Regions from separate parts of the Burkholderia sp. BCC1996 genome, predicted to be linked through region 1. Evidence: riboswitches for the same ligand, from Rfam matches in the RefSeq annotation. Region 1 holds a riboswitch; the other holds the start of a gene.
What was found. A riboswitch is a leader RNA that binds a small molecule or an ion and turns the genes downstream of it on or off. The one in region 1 is predicted to bind cobalamin.

Region 1 (8,136 bases):
GCCCCTTGAAGCTCACCGCGCGGGTGACGATGCGCCCGTCGACTTCGGGCAACGCGATGTGCATCGCGATGTCGCGCGCGTGCAGCCCCTGGTTGTCGGCGACCCACGCGTCGCGGTTGCCGCCGGACAGGATCACCTGCAGCACCGGCGCGTCGCCGGCGAGCACGTCGGGCTCGGGGCTGTCGATCGCGCCGGCCGCGAAGGCCGTGGTGTTCAGCACGAGCGCGACACCGTGCGTGTCGCACAGCCGCGTGATGACCTCGCGGCTCACGGCATCCTTCAATGACGTGACCGCGATCGGCAGCGGATTGAGCCCTTCGCGCACGAGCGCATCGGCCAGCGCGTCGAACACGGCGGTGTTCGCGGCCTGCCAGTGCGCGCGATAGAACAGGATCGCGACGACGGGCGCGCCGGGCGTCCAGCGCGGACGCCAGTCGTCGACGCTCGCCGGGTCGCGCGCCGGGTGATACAGCGCGGCGGCCGGCAGCGGGCGCGGCAGCTCGGGTTCGTCGCCGACCCCGAGCGTATGGAACGCTATGCTGCGCAGCAACGCTTCGGCGTTGTGCATCCCGCCTTCGCGCAGATAGCGCCACCACAACCGGCACAGGTCGGGTGCGACCGTGCTCTTCGCGACGAGGTTCGGATCTTCCTGCAGGTCGCCCGAGAACATCGCGAGCTGCTGCCTGCGTTTCGACGCGAGCGACACGGCCTGTTCGATCCCGTACGGCCAGTACGCTTCGCCGCCCAGATGATCGATCACGACCGTCTTCGCGTGACGCAGCACGTCGTCGACATAGAAATCGACCGACGCCGGCTGCCGCAGGAACGTGACGTTCGCGAGCCGCACGCTCGGAAAGCCGGCCGGCAGCCTCGGCACGACGCTGGCCAGCAGCGACAGCGTCGTGTCGGCCGAGCTCAGGATCACGATGTCGGCCGGCTGCTGGTCGATCCGGACGACACCCTGCGTATCGTCGACGAAGCCGCCCGGCGTGGTGCGCAGCAGATGCATCGTGCGTTACGCCTGTTGCGGCTCGGCCGCGCACGCGACCTCGAACGCGCGCTGCAGCGCGGCCGCGTCGAGATCCTCGCCGATCAGCACGAAGCGGCTCGCACGCGGTTCGCCGTCCTGCCAGCGACGGTCGAAATAGCTGTCGAAGCGACGGCCGACGCCCTGGATCACGAGCCGCATCGGCGCATCGGGCAGCGCCGCGAAGCCTTTCGCGCGGTAGATCGTGTGCGTCTCGACGACACGCTGCAGCGCGGCGATCGTCGCTTCGCGCGAGCCGGCGTCGCCCGACACCACCACCGAATCGAAATCGTCGTGATGGTGATCGTGATCGCCGTCGTCGGCCGAGCCGTGATGGTCGTGGCGCAGGTGGATCGTTTCCTCCGATGCCGACTCGAGCCCGAGCAGCATCGCGAGATCGAGTTCGCCGCGCGTCGCGCGCACGATCTTCACCTGCGGCGGGATTTCCTCGCGGATCGCGGCTTCGACTTCGGCGAACTGTGCGTCGCCGACCAGGTCGGCCTTGTTCACGATCACGAGATCCGCCGACGACAGCTGATCGGCGAACAGTTCGTGCAGCGGCGATTCGTGGTCGAGGTTCGGATCGGCGCGGCGCTGCGCGTCGACGGCCTGCGGGTTCTCGGCGAACTGGCCGCTCGCGGCGGCCGGCCCGTCGACGACGGTCACGACCGCGTCGACCGTGAAGCTGTTGCGGATCGTCGGCCAGTTGAAGGCCTGCACGAGCGGCTTCGGCAGCGCGAGGCCCGACGTCTCGATCAGCACGTGATCGATGTCGGCGCGGCGCTCGACGAGCGCTTCCATCACCGGATAGAACTCCTCCTGCACGGTGCAGCACAGGCAGCCGTTCGCGAGTTCGTACAGCTGGCCCGACGCTTCGCTGCGGGCGCCTTCTGCGCCGTCTGCATCCTCGCAGCCGATCCCGCAGCCCTTGAGGATTTCGCCGTCGATGCCGAGCTCGCCGAATTCGTTGACGATCACCGCGATGCGGTGGCCTTCTGCATGCTGCAGGATGTGGCGCATCAGCGTGGTCTTGCCGCTGCCGAGAAAGCCCGTGACGATCGTGACGGGAAGCTTGCGTAGGGTCATGGTGGGTCCTGTGTCTAAAAGGGAGTCAGGCCGAGAGCGTCACGTCGATCTCGTCGTAGCGTTTGAGGCGGTAGATCGCGGCCGATACGATCCAGCACGCGACGAACAGGCCGATCACGACGTAGCCGAGCATGCCGAAATGCGATGCGACCATCGTCGCGAAATCCCATACCGGGCCCTGCAGCGAGAGTTTGTCCGCGAGCAGCGCGAGCACCTCGATGCCGCCGATCAGCGCGGCAACCAGCACCGACACGAACGTGATCGTCATGTTGTAGTAGATCTTGCGGATCGGCCGCACGTACGCCCAGCGGTACGCGCCCATCATCAGGATGCCGTCGGTCGTGTCGACGAGCGTCATGCCCGCGGTGAACAGCACCGGCAGCACCATCACCGACCAGAACGACAGGCCGCCCTGCACCTGCGTGGCCGAAATGCCGAACAGCGCGATCTCGGTCGCGGTATCGAAGCCGAAGCCGAACAGGAAGCCGACCGGATACAGGTGCCAGCTGCGCGACACGAGGCGGAACAACGGCCGGAACAGGCGGGCCAGCACGCCGCGCTGGTTCATCAGCATGTCGAGGTCGGCGTCGACGATCGGCTCGCCGCGGCGGGCCGCGCGAAACGTCCGGTACACGGAGATCAGGATCAGCAGGTTCGCGGCCGCGAGCACCAGCAGGAAGAACGCCGACACGCTCGTGCTGATCACGCCGCCCCAGGTCTTCATGCTCTCGAAGCGCGCGAGCGACGCCGCGGTCAGCGCGACCGCGACCGACATCACGATCACCACCGTCGAATGGCCGAGCGAGAAGAACAGGCCCGCGCCGAGCGGGCTGCGGCCCTCCTGCATCAGCTTGCGCGTGACGTTGTCGATCGCGGCGATATGATCGGCGTCGACCGCGTGGCGCAGCCCGAACACGTAGGCGAGCAGCGCGGTACCCAGCAGCACGGGCTGGTCGCGAAACGCGATGAAGGCCCAGATCCACGCGCCGACGTTGAATGCGACGAGCAATGAATAGATCGCGACGATTTTGCCGCGCAGCCCGGACGGGCTGTCGTTGAACAGGCGGAAGAACGAGTCGAGCATGATGCTCCTTTGCGAACGGTCGACATGATGAATGCCAACACGGCCGTCGTCGGCCTGCCCGCGGCGCTGGCCGTTCTTCGCCCCGGCCCGCACGCGTGCAGCGGCTGACGGATCGGCGAAGGAAGGGCAACGCCCGGGCGTCCGGCGAACTGCGGCCGTGGACGATGCGCCGCCTCCCCGCGGCGCTGAACCCCAACGTCTCGGCCGGTATCCGGGCTGACGAACACGCCGCTTCGCCTTCCCGGATGCGCGGCATCCAGTGGCGGTCGTCCGCATGCGGCAGGCATGCGGCGAAGCGGCGCTGCATCGCGCTGGGCGCGACGCGTTCGCTTACCGTTGCGGGGGCAGCACAGGTTGGCCCGACTGCGGCGCAGGCAGGCTCCCTGTTTCCCGTTTAACTGCGCGCGCCGGAGGAGCGCGCGCGAGCACCGAAACGCGTGCGAGTGTAGGCGGCGGTGCGGGGAGCGTCAAGGTAAAGGCGGAACGGCCCGCCGCGGCGCGTCCGGCGTGGTGGCGGCATCGCACCGGGGGCGCTTGCGGCGCCCGCGCGGCGGGTTCGCGCGGGCCGACCGCTGTGCTATCGTATGCGCCGCGTTCGGTGCTCGCATGCGCATTCCGCGCACGCAGTTAAACGGGAAACAGGAGGCGGAAGTCCGCCCGGCCTGTGCTGTCCCCGCAACGGTACGCCGCCCGCGCGCCGCGGTTCCCCCCGCACGCGCCCAGGCCGCCCGCGATGCCACTGCCCTTCAGCGGGCGGGAAGGCTGCGGCCTGGCAAGCGGCCAGCCCGGATACCGGCCGACGCAAGGGGCGAGCCCGCTGCTCGCCGAACGCCCGATCCGCGGGGGACGGATGGGGTGCGCTTTCCGCCCGCGTTCGCGCGGGCTTCGCCCGATCCGTCATGCCTTGCCTGTCCGCCGGCCGCCGATGCGCCGCTCGCTGTCCCCTTTCCACTGCCACGACACGGTGTGCGCCGTGCCGCGTCCGATGAGCCGCGCCTGGCTCGTCGGCGCCGGCCCCGGCGACGCCGATCTGCTGACGCTGAAGGCCGTGCGCGCGATCGCCGCGGCCGACGTGCTGCTCGTCGACGATCTCGTGAACCCCGATGTATTGCGCCATGCGCGCGCCGACGCGCGCATCGAGCACGTCGGCAAGCGCGGCGGCCACGCGTCGACGCCGCAGGAAACGATCGTCGCCGCGATGCTCGCGCACCTGCGCGCGGGCCGCAGCGTCGCGCGGCTCAAGGGCGGCGATCCGTTCGTGTTCGGCCGCGGCGGCGAGGAGCTGCTCGCGCTCGGTGCGGCGGGTTTCCCGGTCGAGGTCGTAAACGGCATCACGGCCGGTATCGCGGCCCCGGCCGCGCTCGGCATTCCGGTCACGCATCGCGGCGACGCGCAGGGCGTGATCTTCGTCACGGGCCACGGCGCGGGCGCCGACGAGCCCGACTGGCGCGCGCTGGCCGCGACGCGGATGACGATCGTGATCTACATGGGCATACGCCGGCTCGACACGATCGTGGCCGCGCTGCGTGACGGCGGCGTGCCCGGCGACATGCCGTGCGCGGCGATCGAGAACGCGACGCGCGACGGGCAGCGGCACGCGCTCGCGACGCTCGACACGGTCGTCGAACGCATCGGCGCCGCCGGTATCGGCTCGCCCGCGATCGTCGTGATCGGCCGCGTCGCGGCGCTCGCCGACGATCCGGCGGTGCGCGCGGCGCTCGGCGGCCGCGCATGATGCGCGTCGCGCTCGGCGTCGGTTTCCGCGCGGGCGTGACGGCCGCGCAACTCGATGCCGCGATCCGCGCGGCGCTGGCGCGCTACCCGGGCGCCGAACCGGCCGTCGTCGCGACGCTCGCCGACAAGGCGCGTGCCCGGCCGCTGCGCACGCTGTGCGCACGCCGCGGCTGGCCGCTCGTCGCGTTCGACGCGGCGCAGCTCGCGCGGTGCCCCGAACCGGCCTTGAGCCGCCCGTCGGCTGCCGCGCTCGCGCGTTTCGGCGTCGCGGGCGTGGCCGAGCCGTGCGCGCGGCTCGCGGCGCCCGATGGCCGGCTGCTCGGCCCCAAATCCATCCGGGACGGCGTGACGGTCGCGCTCGCCGGCCCGCTCTGAACCTTTTGTTTCGCTTTCGACAGGACGATTCCCGATGAAGACCGATGCCGAATCCCATCAGCGGATGACCGAACGCCGCCGCGCCGGCCATGAAAAGAAGCAGGCTGCCGCCACGCTGGAAAAGGGCCTGCTGATCGTCAATACCGGCAACGGCAAGGGCAAGAGCACGGCCGCGTTCGGCATGGCCGTGCGCGTGCTCGGCCATGGCATGCGGCTCGGTGTCGTGCAGTTCATCAAGGGCGCGCTGCACACGTCCGAGCGCGACTTCCTCGGCGCGGTCGCGCAATGCGACTTCGTGACGATGGGCGACGGCTATACGTGGAACACGCAGAACCGCGACGCCGACATCGCAACCGCGCGCAAGGGCTGGGACGAGGCGCGCCGGATGATCGAAAGCGGCGAGTACCGGATGGTGATCCTCGACGAGCTGAACACCGTGCTGAAGTACGAATACCTGCCGCTCGACGAAGTGCTCGCGACGCTCGTCGCGCGCCCGGAATCGGTGCACGTCGTCGTCACCGGGCGGCATGCGCCCGATGCGCTGATCGACGCAGCCGACCTCGTCACCGAAATGCGGCTCGTCAAGCATCCGTACAAGGAGCAAGGCGTGAAGGCGCAGCCCGGCGTGGAGTTCTGAGCGATGCCGGCCTGCCCCGCGCTGTTCGTCAGCGCGCCCGCGTCCGGCCAGGGCAAGACGTCGGTGACGGCCGGCCTCGCGCGGCTGCACCGGCGGCTCGGCCGGCGCGTGCGCGTGTTCAAGACCGGGCCGGATTTTCTCGATCCGATGCTGCTCGAACGCGCGAGCGGCGCGCCCGTGCACGCGCTCGACCTCGGCATGGTCGGCGAAGCCGGCTGCCGCGCGCTGCTCGCCGATGCGGCGCGCGACGCGGACCTGATCCTGATCGAAGGCGTGATGGGGTTGTTCGACGGCACGCCGAGCAGCGCCGATCTCGCGGTCGCGTTCGGCGTGCCGGTCGTCGCGGTGATTGCCGCGAAGTCGATGGCGCAGACGTTCGCGGCGATCGCGTTCGGGCTCGCGCGGTTCCGGCCGGAGGTGCCGTTTCACGGCGTGCTGGGCAATCGTGTCGGGTCGCCGCGACACGCGGAACTGCTGCGGCAGGCGCTGCCGGACGACCTGCGCTGGCTCGGGCACGTGCCGGCCGATGCGGGCATCGCGCTGCCGGAACGGCATCTCGGCCTGCACCAGCCGGCCGACATCGGCGATCTCGACGCGCGTCTCGAGCGTGCGGCCGACGTGCTCGCGCAGACGGCGCTCGCCGAATTGCCGCCGGCCGTCGCGTTCGCGGAACCGGACGTTCACGCCGCGCTGCCGCGCGCGCTCGCCGGCAAGCGGATCGCGATCGCGCGCGATGCCGCGTTCTCGTTCATCTATCCGGCCAATCTCGCGCTGCTCGACGCGCTCGGTGCGCAGCTGACGTTCTTTTCGCCGCTTGCGGACGAACCCGTGCCCGACGATTGCGATGCGCTGTTCCTGCCGGGCGGCTATCCGGAACTGCACGCGGCGACGCTCGCGGCGAATGCCGTGACCGCGCGGACGATTCGCGCGCATGCGGCGGCCGGCCTGCCGATCGTCGCGGAATGCGGAGGAATGGTGTATCTGTGCGAATCGCTGACCGACGTGGACGGCGCGACGACGCCGATGCTCGGACTGTTGTCAGGCCATGCGACGATGCAGCGCCGGTTCGCGGCGCTCGGGATGCAGCAGCTGGACACGCGCACCGGGCCGATGCGCGGTCATACGTTTCATTATTCGCGGCTCGATACGCCGCTGGCGCCGGCGGCGACGGCCGCGCGGCCCGACGGCGCGCCCGGAAGCGGCGAAGCCGTGTATCGCGCGGGCCCGATCGTCGCGACCTACATGCACATGTACTGGCCGTCGAATCCGGAGATGGCGGCCGCGCTGTTCGGCGGCACGGCATTCTGACGAAAAATACCCCGGGACACCGCGCGGCTGCGCGGTCAGGGTTTTTCGCGGCCCGGCGCTTCCGAGCGCGAAGTCCGGATCACGGTGCCGTCGGGGGAGAAATGCGCGTTGAACATCGCGTCGCCCGATACGCCGCCCTCGGCCCAGTGCCAGCTCCACACTTCCTCATGGCTCAACGCGTATTGCGCGACCTCGGTCGGCTTGCCGAGCAGTTGCCGTACGTCGTCCTTCGACATCCCCGGCACGACCTTCGCGATGTTCGCCGCCGTCAGCGCCTGCGTGATCGACACGAGCCGGCCGTCGGGCCCGAAATCGAGCATGTACGTGCTCGTGCCGTACGGGCCGCGCGGATACTCGAAACGCTGCGAGCCGTCGTCGCCCTGCCGGACCATCTCGGGCTTGCCCGCCTGGCGCAGCACGTCCTCGGTCGTCGAGACGCCCGGCCGCAGATTGCCGAACGCCATCGGATCGGGCTTGATCGCATTCACCGCGTCAGCCACCTTCTGGTCGTCGCATCCGGCCGCCAGAACGCCGACCGCGCAAGCCGTCAGCGCGGTCAGAAACTGTTTTCGCATGTCGTCCACACCTGTATTCATCGAGCCGATCCGGCGTCGCGCGCAGCGTAGCACGCGGCCCGTGCCGTCGATGTCAAGGAGCGTCAAATTCAGCGCGTGAGCGTTTCCAATGGAACAGGAGCCTGGGCGAGGGTTTGCGGTAGCTCTTGTGTAGCGCCTTTGGCGCGTTTCCAATGCGTCCCGCGCGGCCGGTGTCATGGCCGCGCGGGGGCGCACCGGGCGGCGGTGCCCACGTCGATGCGACGCGGCGTCACACCAGGAAGGTCTCCGCCAGCTTGACCCAGTACGATGCGCCGATCGGCAGCGCCGC
Region 2 (8,136 bases), on a different contig from region 1:
ACTGTCGAAGCGCGGCACGCGCAGCGCGCGCGTGCCGAGCCGCTCGGCGATCGATGAAAGCGTGGCGCCGCTCGGCATCCGGCTGTAGGTCATCGCGGTGCGCAGCCCGCGCCGCGCGGCCTCCGCGCCCGTCGCGGCCAGCCGCTGCGCATCGCCGGGCGCGAGCGTCATGATGGTCACGAGCGTGCCGCCCGGCGCCAGCAGGTCGAGCGCGGCGGGCAGCGTATCGCCGCCGACCGCATCGAGCACGAGATCGACGCCGCCGGGCGCCCACGCCCGCACGGCCGTCGCGATGTCCTGCGCGCGATAGTCGATGCTCGCCGCGGCGCCGAGCGCTTCGACGCTCGCGCGGTTGCGCGCCGAGCACGTCGCCACGACGCGTGCGCCGGCCTGGGCGGCAAGCTGGATCGCGAAGGTGCCGACCGCGCCCGCGCCGCCGTGCACGAGCGCGGTCTGCCCGGCCCGCAGCCCGCCGTCGTCGAACAGGCCGGCCCACGCGGCCAGCGCGGGCGTCGGCGTGGCGGCCGCTTCCGCGAAGCCGACCGCGTCGGGCAGGCGCACGACCGAGTCGTGCCGCACCGCGACGTATTCCGCATACGCGCCCCAGCGCCCCGCGCCGACGTCGGTCTGCGCGAACACGCGCATCCCGGGCGCGACACCTTCGACGCCGTCGCCGACCGCCGCCACCACACCGGCCGCGTCGAACCCGATCACGAATGGAAACGTCATTTGCATGAACGCGCCGAGATAGCCTTCGCGGCATTTCCAGTCGGCGGGATTGACGCCCGCGTACGCGACGCGGATCAGCACGTCGCCGGGGCCCGGCTTCGGGGCGGGAACGTCGGCCAGTCGCAGCGCGTCGGAATGGCCGACGCGGTCGATCAGCAAGGCTCGCATGGTGGTGTCTCCGGTGTTGTGGTTTGCATTGCGGCGGGTCGCGTGCGCGTCGCGCGTCACGCCGCCGTGTCGGCCAGCAGGCTCGACGCGAGCGGACAGAACGCGTGCGAGATCGCCTCGACCGTCCAGTCGGGGCTTTCGGCATCGAAGCGACGGTCGACCCAGCCCCAGTGATACGGATGCAACAGGTATTCGCCGAGCAGATCGCCGACGTGCGCGAATTCCTGTTGCCAGACGTGGGTCCACATGCCCGGCGTCACGATCCGGTTCAGTCGCCAGTTGCGGATGCCGGGCATGAATGCCGGCATGCGCAGCAGTTCGCGCTCGAGATCGCGCACCTGCGCTTCGGCGGCCGTGGGCCGCACGCGCAGCATCAGCGTGCGCCATATGCCGTCGTGCAGCGCCGGTTCGCGCAGGCCGCCGCCGATCGCATGACACGCCGCGCCGTCGATCCGCACGACGCCCGGCAGGCCGGCCAGCGCGGCGAAATCCGGCGCGTGGCCGGTCGCCCGTTCGTCGCGCAGCACGTCGAGCGTGTAGTCGCCCGCGCCCCAGCAGCCGTCGAGATTGCGCGCGAGCGCCACGCGGGTCGCGCCCGGCAACGCCTGCGCGGCTTCGCGCAACGCGTGCTCGAATGCGCCGGCATCGCCGGTCGCCGAAACGAAAATCTGGGCCGTGTCATGCCGCATGGTCGACCTCCGTCAGGGCCGGCAGCGGCGCATCGGCATCCGTCATCACATGGCGGCGGCGGGCGTCGCACAGTGCGTCGACGGCCATCCAGAACGCAACCACGTCGCCGTCGGTCAACGCGCGCATCCGGTAGTACGACGGCACATCGGCGACCTGCCACGTCAGCCACAGCGTGCTCGGCTGCCCCGGCACCGCGACGGGCGGCGACACCCAGCGGCCGGCCGCCGTCAGTCCGCGTGCCGCGTGGCCCGGCAAATAGCGGTCGCGCAGCAGCGCGAGAACGTCGGGAATGCGCTCGGGCGCGAGGGTGATTTCGTCTACGATCTGAATCATTCGCGGGTCGTCTCGGGTGGTTCGTGGCGGGATGCGATGCCGGCCGCCTACGCCGTTCCGGCGAGGCCGGAAGCGGCCGGCGTGGATAGCATTCTTGCGTGGCGGCGGCCGGCGAACCCCTATCGGCACGCTCACCGGCCCCTGTCGCAACGCTCAGATCGGGAGACATATGAAACAGCGTGCATTGCCGGCACGCGGCCGCGTGCTGCCGGGCTTCGGTGCCCGTCTGCTCGACGAACTGGCGCGCAGCGGCGTGCCGCCGGCGCAACGGCCTGCGCCGACGGCCGTTGCTGCTGCGTCGACGACGACACCCGGCGGCTTCGTCGCGCTGTACCGCGACGCGATCGAGCGGCTCGAGGCGCAGGTCGCGCGCGGCGACGGCCATCCGCCGATGCGCAAGCAGGAAGTCGACCTGATGTGCCGGTGCCTCCTCAGTTGCGCGACGCTCGCCGACGCGATCCGCTGCGCCGCCGAGTTCTGCGAGATGCTGACGCCGCGCGCCGGCGCACTGTCGCTCGCGGTGCGCGACGGACGCGCGACGTTCCGGATGGATTCGCTGCGCCGCACGCGCAGCCCCGCCGCGTGCCTCGTCGACCTGACGGGACTGTTCTGCTATCTGCAACTGTTCGGCTGGCTGATCGGGCAGCCGCTGCGGCCGGACGAAGTCTGGCTCGGCCATCCGCGCCGCGAAGACGCGATGCCGCTGCTCGGGCTGTTCAACGCGCCGGTCGACGTCGGCCGCAAGACCTACGGCTTCGCGTTCGACGCGGTGCGGCTCGATGCGCGCGTGATCCGCCAGCCGGGCGAGCTGGCCGCGTTTCTCGTCGATTTTCCGTTTCGGCTGATCGATGCCGCGCCGGCCGTCGTGTCATGGGCTCAGCAGGTGCGCGGCTTTCTCGATGCGGCGCTCGCGCGCGAACAGGCGCTGCCCGCGCTCGCGGCGCTGGCGACATGGCTCGGCGTCAGCGAAGCGACGCTGCGGCGGCGGCTGGCGGCCGAAGGCAGCGGCTATCACGCATTGCGCGAACAGTGCCTCGCCGACGTCGCGCGGCGCTGCCTGCGCGAGTCGGACTGGCCGGTCGCGCGGATCGCCGCGCATCTCGGGTTCGGTGGCGAAGAAGCGTTTCGGCGGGCGTTCGTGCGATGGACGGGCATCGCGCCGAGCCGGTTCCGGCGCGATTGCAGCGCCGCCGACGGTGCGTTTCGTCAGACATGAAACGCGGTGCGAAGTCTCGAATTGAAATGATTTCGAAAGCATCCGGCGAGCACTGACGTTTTTTCGCATCCCTGCGCACTTCGATAATTGACGCACCGGCGCGCTCGCCATTACGCTTGCGCGCTGATGGTTCCCGGGAACGGGATCAAAAGGGAACGCAGGAGAGGCCGTGCCTCGAATCTGCGGCTGCCCCCGCAACTGTGAGCGGCGAATCCGCACCACCCCATGCCACTGGGAAACCGGGAAGGCCGGTGCGAATCGCGACCCGCGAGCCAGGAGACCTGCCATCGACCCGAGGTCCAAGCAGCCGCACCGGGCGGGGTGTCCCGATGCGCCAGCACCGCCTTTGGCGGTCGCCCCGTTGCATGGACGGCCCGACCTCAGGACCCTTCAGATGTCCGATCTTTCCGCCTCCGCTTCCACGCCGGAAGCATCGTGCCGTTGCGCGGCCAGTCTGCGCCGCGTGTCCGCACGCGTGTGCCGTGCCAAGTCGTCCGGCACGTGTCATGACGACACGCGTGAATGCCGCCCACGCTGCCCGGTCCCGCGATAGACCAACGAAAACCAGGCGGTACTCGCCGCCCCCCCGCTTACGCTCGCCGTACCTGCAACACGATCACGCTCGCTGCCTCATGAATCTTCGCCACCTTCTCGCCACGTCCGCCGCCACGGCGCTGCTCTCCCCGATCGCCCACGCCGCGGGCGACATGCCGCCCGCGCAGCCGCCCCAACCCGCCGAAGGCGCCGACCTGCCGACGATCAGCGTGACCGACACGCGGCATCTGCCCGAGTCGTTCGACCAGCGCTTTGCGACGACGCAGGTGCTCACGCGCGCCGATCTCGACCGGCTGTCGCCGAGCGACCCGAGCATCACGCAGGCGCTCGCGACGCTGCCGGGCGTGACCGTCTCGCAGAACGGCGGCCCGGGCTCGTCGGCCTCGGTCAGCATCCGCGGCTCGTCGGCCAGCCAGGTCGCGGTGTTCATCGACGGCATCCGGATCGGCTCGCCGACCACCGGCATCGCGCCGTGGGCCGACCTGCCGACCGAAGCATTCGAGCGCGTCGAGGTGATCTCGGGGCCGGCCGCCGCGTCGTTCGGCGCGAACGCGATGGGCGGCGTCGTGCAGCTGTTCACGCGCCGCGCCGCCGGCCAGCCGAACCAGACCACCGTGTCGTTCGGCGGCGGCTCGAACAAGACCTTCGACACGCAGTTGCGCACGTCGGGCACCGTGCCGTCGACGGGGCCGCTCGCCGCGCTGGGTGGCCTCACCTACACGCTCGGCCTGCACGACTACAACACGGCGGGCATCGACGCAACGCGGCCCGTGTTGCCCTACCACGAAGACGGCCGCAATCCGTATCACGCGCAGGACCTCGATGCGCGCCTCGGCTATGCGCGCGACAACTGGTCGATCTCGACGTTCGCGCTGTACCACCGCTCCGACCTGTCCTATGACAACGCCGGCTTTGCGAACCGCGAGCTCGATCATCAGCTGACGACCGGCCTCGCGTTCCATCTCGACGTCACGCCCGACACGCAGTTCGACCAGTCGTTCGGTTATGCGAACGATCGCCAGTTCCTGTACGCGAGCGACCCGGCCATCCCGACGGACCAGATCAACTCGCAGCGCATCAGCTCGTCGACGTCGCTGACCCATCAGGCGCACGGCTTCCACCTGTTCGGCCTGCCGCTGTCGGGCGAGACGAAGGTGGCGTACGACTTCACGCGCGAACAGGCGTTCCTGCCGGTCGACGTGCCGGACGGCGTGCCGACGCGCAACGATTCCGCGTTCTCGCTGCATCAGTCGGCGACGCTCGGCAGCGTGACGATGTTCGTCGCGGGCCGCCACGAGATCATTGCCGGGAAGGCCGTGAACACCGGCAACGCCGCGCTGTCGTGGGCCATTACGCCGGTCTATACGGCGCGCGTGTCGTACGGCAATGCGTTCCGCCTGCCGTCGTTCAACGATCTGTACTACCCGGGCTACGGCAATCCGGACCTGAGCCCGGAACGCAGCGATTCGGTCGAGGCCGCGCTCGACGCGAACACCGCATACGGCACGTTCAGCGCCGCGATCTACGACACGCGCGTCAGCAACCTGATCGCGTACAACCCCGCGACGTTCTCGCCGATGAACATCGGCCGTGCGCATATCCGCGGCATCGACCTGTCGTACAAGGGCACGATCGGCCGCTATACGCCGGTCAGCGTCGCGATCGGGATCCTGAATCCGCAGGACGAGACCAACGACAGCTGGCTCAACCGTCGGCCGCGCCAGACCGTCAGCGTGAACGTCGACCACACGTGGGACGAATTCCATCTGCACGCGCTGAGCACGGGCGCGTCGCTGAGCTACGGCGGCACGACGTTCGACGATCCGGCCAATACGACGTACCTGCCGTCGTACCTGAGCGTGAACCTGCGCGCGTCGTACAGGATCAACGCGCACCTGACGGTGTCCGCCACGCTGTCGAACCTGTTCGACCGTCAGTACATGACCGCGTACGGCTACAACACGCTCGGCCGCACGGCGTTCGGCAAGGTCAGCTATACGTTCTGAGCGGGGTGGTCGGGGCATCGGCACCCAGGTGCGCGGGTGGCGATGCCGACGGGTGTACGGGTGCCGGATCTCGTCGGCCGCGAGCGCAAGATCGCGTGCGCTCGCACCGCGCTACGCGTCACGCCCCTGCGACGCCCCGCACGCCCGCGATCAACTGGATCGCGCCGAACGCGGCGATCACGACGGCCGACATGCGCGATAGCCCGTGCATGAACGTCAGCGACATCTTCGTGCGCAGCGCGGCGGTCGCGCTGCTGAGGCACAGCCACCACGTCGCGGAACCCAGGAACACGCCGGCGACCATCAGCGCCACGGTTGCCCCCATCGAGCCTTCATGCGTGCCCGCCAGCGGGCCGAGCGCCGCGAAGATCCCGACGAACGACAGGATCGTCATCGGGTTCGACAGCGTGAGGCCGAAAGTCGTCAGGAAATCGCGCAGCACGGTCGTGCGCGGCAGGTCTCGAACCGCCGCCGATGCGGTCGACGCAGCCGGCGGCTGCCGCGCAATCGACCACGCCAGCCACACGAGGAACGCGCCGCCGCCGATTTTCAGCGCGACGGTCAGCATCGGGAACGCGGTGACGATGCCGGCGACGCCCAGCGCGCCGAGCAGCCCGTAGATCGCATCGGCGCACGCGGCGCCGATGCCCGTCGCGAACCCCGCGTGAAAGCCGCGGCTCAGGCTGCGCTGGATGCACAGCATACCGATCGGGCCGACCGGCACCGCGATCGACAATCCCATTACGACGGACTTGATGAACAGCATGGCCGGTTCCTCGCGACATGCAATGCGTTGAACCGTCATCGTAGGGAAACTCCGGTCGCCGCTGAAGGCGGTTTTTAAGGAAAAATAGCCGCTTCACCTTAAAAACTCCGCCGCGATGGACGAACTCGACTGGAAAATACTCGCGCTGCTGCAGGCCAACGGCCGCATCAGCTACACGGAGCTGGCACGCCAGGTTCACCTGTCGGTGCCGGCGGTCACGGAACGCGTGAAGCGCCTCGAATCGGCCGGCGTGATCGACGGCTACACGGCGCGGGTCAATCCGGCCGCGGCCGGCTACCCGGTGAGCGCGCTGATCGGCATCACGGTGCCGCAGCCGGCGAAGGCGAAATTCCTGAAGCTGCTGGAGACCATTCCCGAAGTGGTCGAGTGCCATCACGTGACCGGCGCGGATTCCTACGTGATGCGGTTCGTCGCCGTCAGCATGGCGCATCTCGAACAGCTGATCGAGCGCATCAACCTGTATGGCGAAACGCGCACGTCGATCGTGATGTCGACGCCGCTGCCGGCGCGCGGGCTCGCGCGTCCGGCCGCGGCGGTCAAAGGCGTTCGGGGGTGACAGGATGCCCCGCGCTGCGCGATGCTGTGCCATGCGCCGCTTGCGCGAACCGGACAACCTGCCATGCCAGTCATCGGATTCGATCATTACAACCTCCGCGCGGATCGGGCCACGCTCGATACGCTGCGCGACTTCTACGTGAACGTCGTGGGCCTCGAACCCGGGTATCGACCGCCGTTCCAGAGCAGCGGCTACTGGCTCTACGCGGGGGCGCAGGCGATCCTCCACCTGTCGGAAGCGCGGCCCGGCGAGGCGCGGCCGGCGCATGTCGTCAATACGTTCGACCATGTGGCGTTTTCGTGCGCGAATGCCGACGACATGGAGCGGCGTCTTGGCGACGCGCAGGTCCGGTACACGCGCCGGCACGTGCCGGTCACGAGCCAGCTGCAGATCTTTTTCACCGATCCGGCCGGTAATGGCGTCGAGTTGAATTTTGCGGAAGCCGGCGGAGATTCCGGTGACAAACGGTATTAGTGCTCAGCACATCGATCGACGCTGCGGCTTTCCTGAACGTCGTCACGCATGCGGTTTCCGCGTACCTCGCGGCGGAAACTGGCGCTTTCGCGACCATTCCATCGACGTCAGACACATCGGCCCTTACTTGAGATGAATCGATCCAACGCGAAACTGATCACCCTCGTTCTGCGATTTCTATTCGCAAGCCTCTACTTGCCGGCCGCCAATTCGCAAGCCAGCCCTTTTACAGCCCAGAGCAGTCAGTTGAGTGCCTCCATGTCCGACCTGCCCCGTTACGAGAAACTGCCGTTATTCAGTCCTCATCGCAAGTCCTTCGCGTGCGTGTATCAGGCCCAACACGTACCGCCTGTCGACCCCCAGGCTGAATTGTGGTTTCAGCAGGCGCTGGCGCTTGATGATTCGACCATTGACTACGATAAGCGTGATTACCCGAAGATTTACCAACTCTACTCGCAGGCTGCCGAGCGCAATCACTGGAAGGCCATGCTCAATATCGCCTCACTGATATTGAGCGATCGTCAGGGCGTACCAACCCATGATCCCGAAACGGCTATCCGCTGGGTAGAAAAAGCGATGAAACTGGGCGTGCCTGACGCCTACGACATGATGGGGATCTACC

Region 2: it holds a riboswitch for cobalamin, as region 1 does, so the genes downstream of both, U4Z64_RS01715 (TonB-dependent receptor domain-containing protein) here and cobA (uroporphyrinogen-III C-methyltransferase) in region 1, are expected to answer to the same signal.

What each region holds. Positions count from the first base shown of each region.
Region 1 covers NZ_CAJPHM010000017.1:116,670-124,805, reverse strand. Annotated here, with positions in the region: gene cobN (cobaltochelatase subunit CobN) at 1-1,009, opposite strand, end outside; gene cobW (cobalamin biosynthesis protein CobW) at 1,016-2,113, opposite strand; gene U4Z64_RS24150 (HoxN/HupN/NixA family nickel/cobalt transporter) at 2,139-3,197, opposite strand; cobalamin riboswitch at 3,382-3,645, opposite strand; cobalamin riboswitch at 3,777-4,013, shown strand; gene cobA (uroporphyrinogen-III C-methyltransferase) at 4,123-4,932, shown strand; gene U4Z64_RS24140 (cobalamin biosynthesis protein) at 4,929-5,306, shown strand; gene cobO (cob(I)yrinic acid a,c-diamide adenosyltransferase) at 5,341-5,943, shown strand; gene U4Z64_RS24130 (cobyrinate a,c-diamide synthase) at 5,947-7,251, shown strand; gene bamE (outer membrane protein assembly factor BamE domain-containing protein) at 7,287-7,826, opposite strand; gene U4Z64_RS24120 (M20 aminoacylase family protein) at 8,077-8,136, opposite strand, start outside.
Region 2 covers NZ_CAJPHM010000001.1:383,695-391,830, reverse strand. Annotated here, with positions in the region: gene U4Z64_RS01735 (NADP-dependent oxidoreductase) at 1-897, opposite strand, end outside; gene U4Z64_RS01730 (Dabb family protein) at 954-1,586, opposite strand; gene U4Z64_RS01725 (hypothetical protein) at 1,576-1,920, opposite strand; gene U4Z64_RS01720 (helix-turn-helix transcriptional regulator) at 2,090-3,136, shown strand; cobalamin riboswitch at 3,247-3,440, shown strand; gene U4Z64_RS01715 (TonB-dependent receptor domain-containing protein) at 3,769-5,697, shown strand; gene U4Z64_RS01710 (LysE/ArgO family amino acid transporter) at 5,816-6,463, opposite strand; gene U4Z64_RS01705 (Lrp/AsnC family transcriptional regulator) at 6,579-7,040, shown strand; gene U4Z64_RS01700 (VOC family protein) at 7,104-7,514, shown strand; gene U4Z64_RS01695 (tetratricopeptide repeat protein) at 7,773-8,136, shown strand, end outside.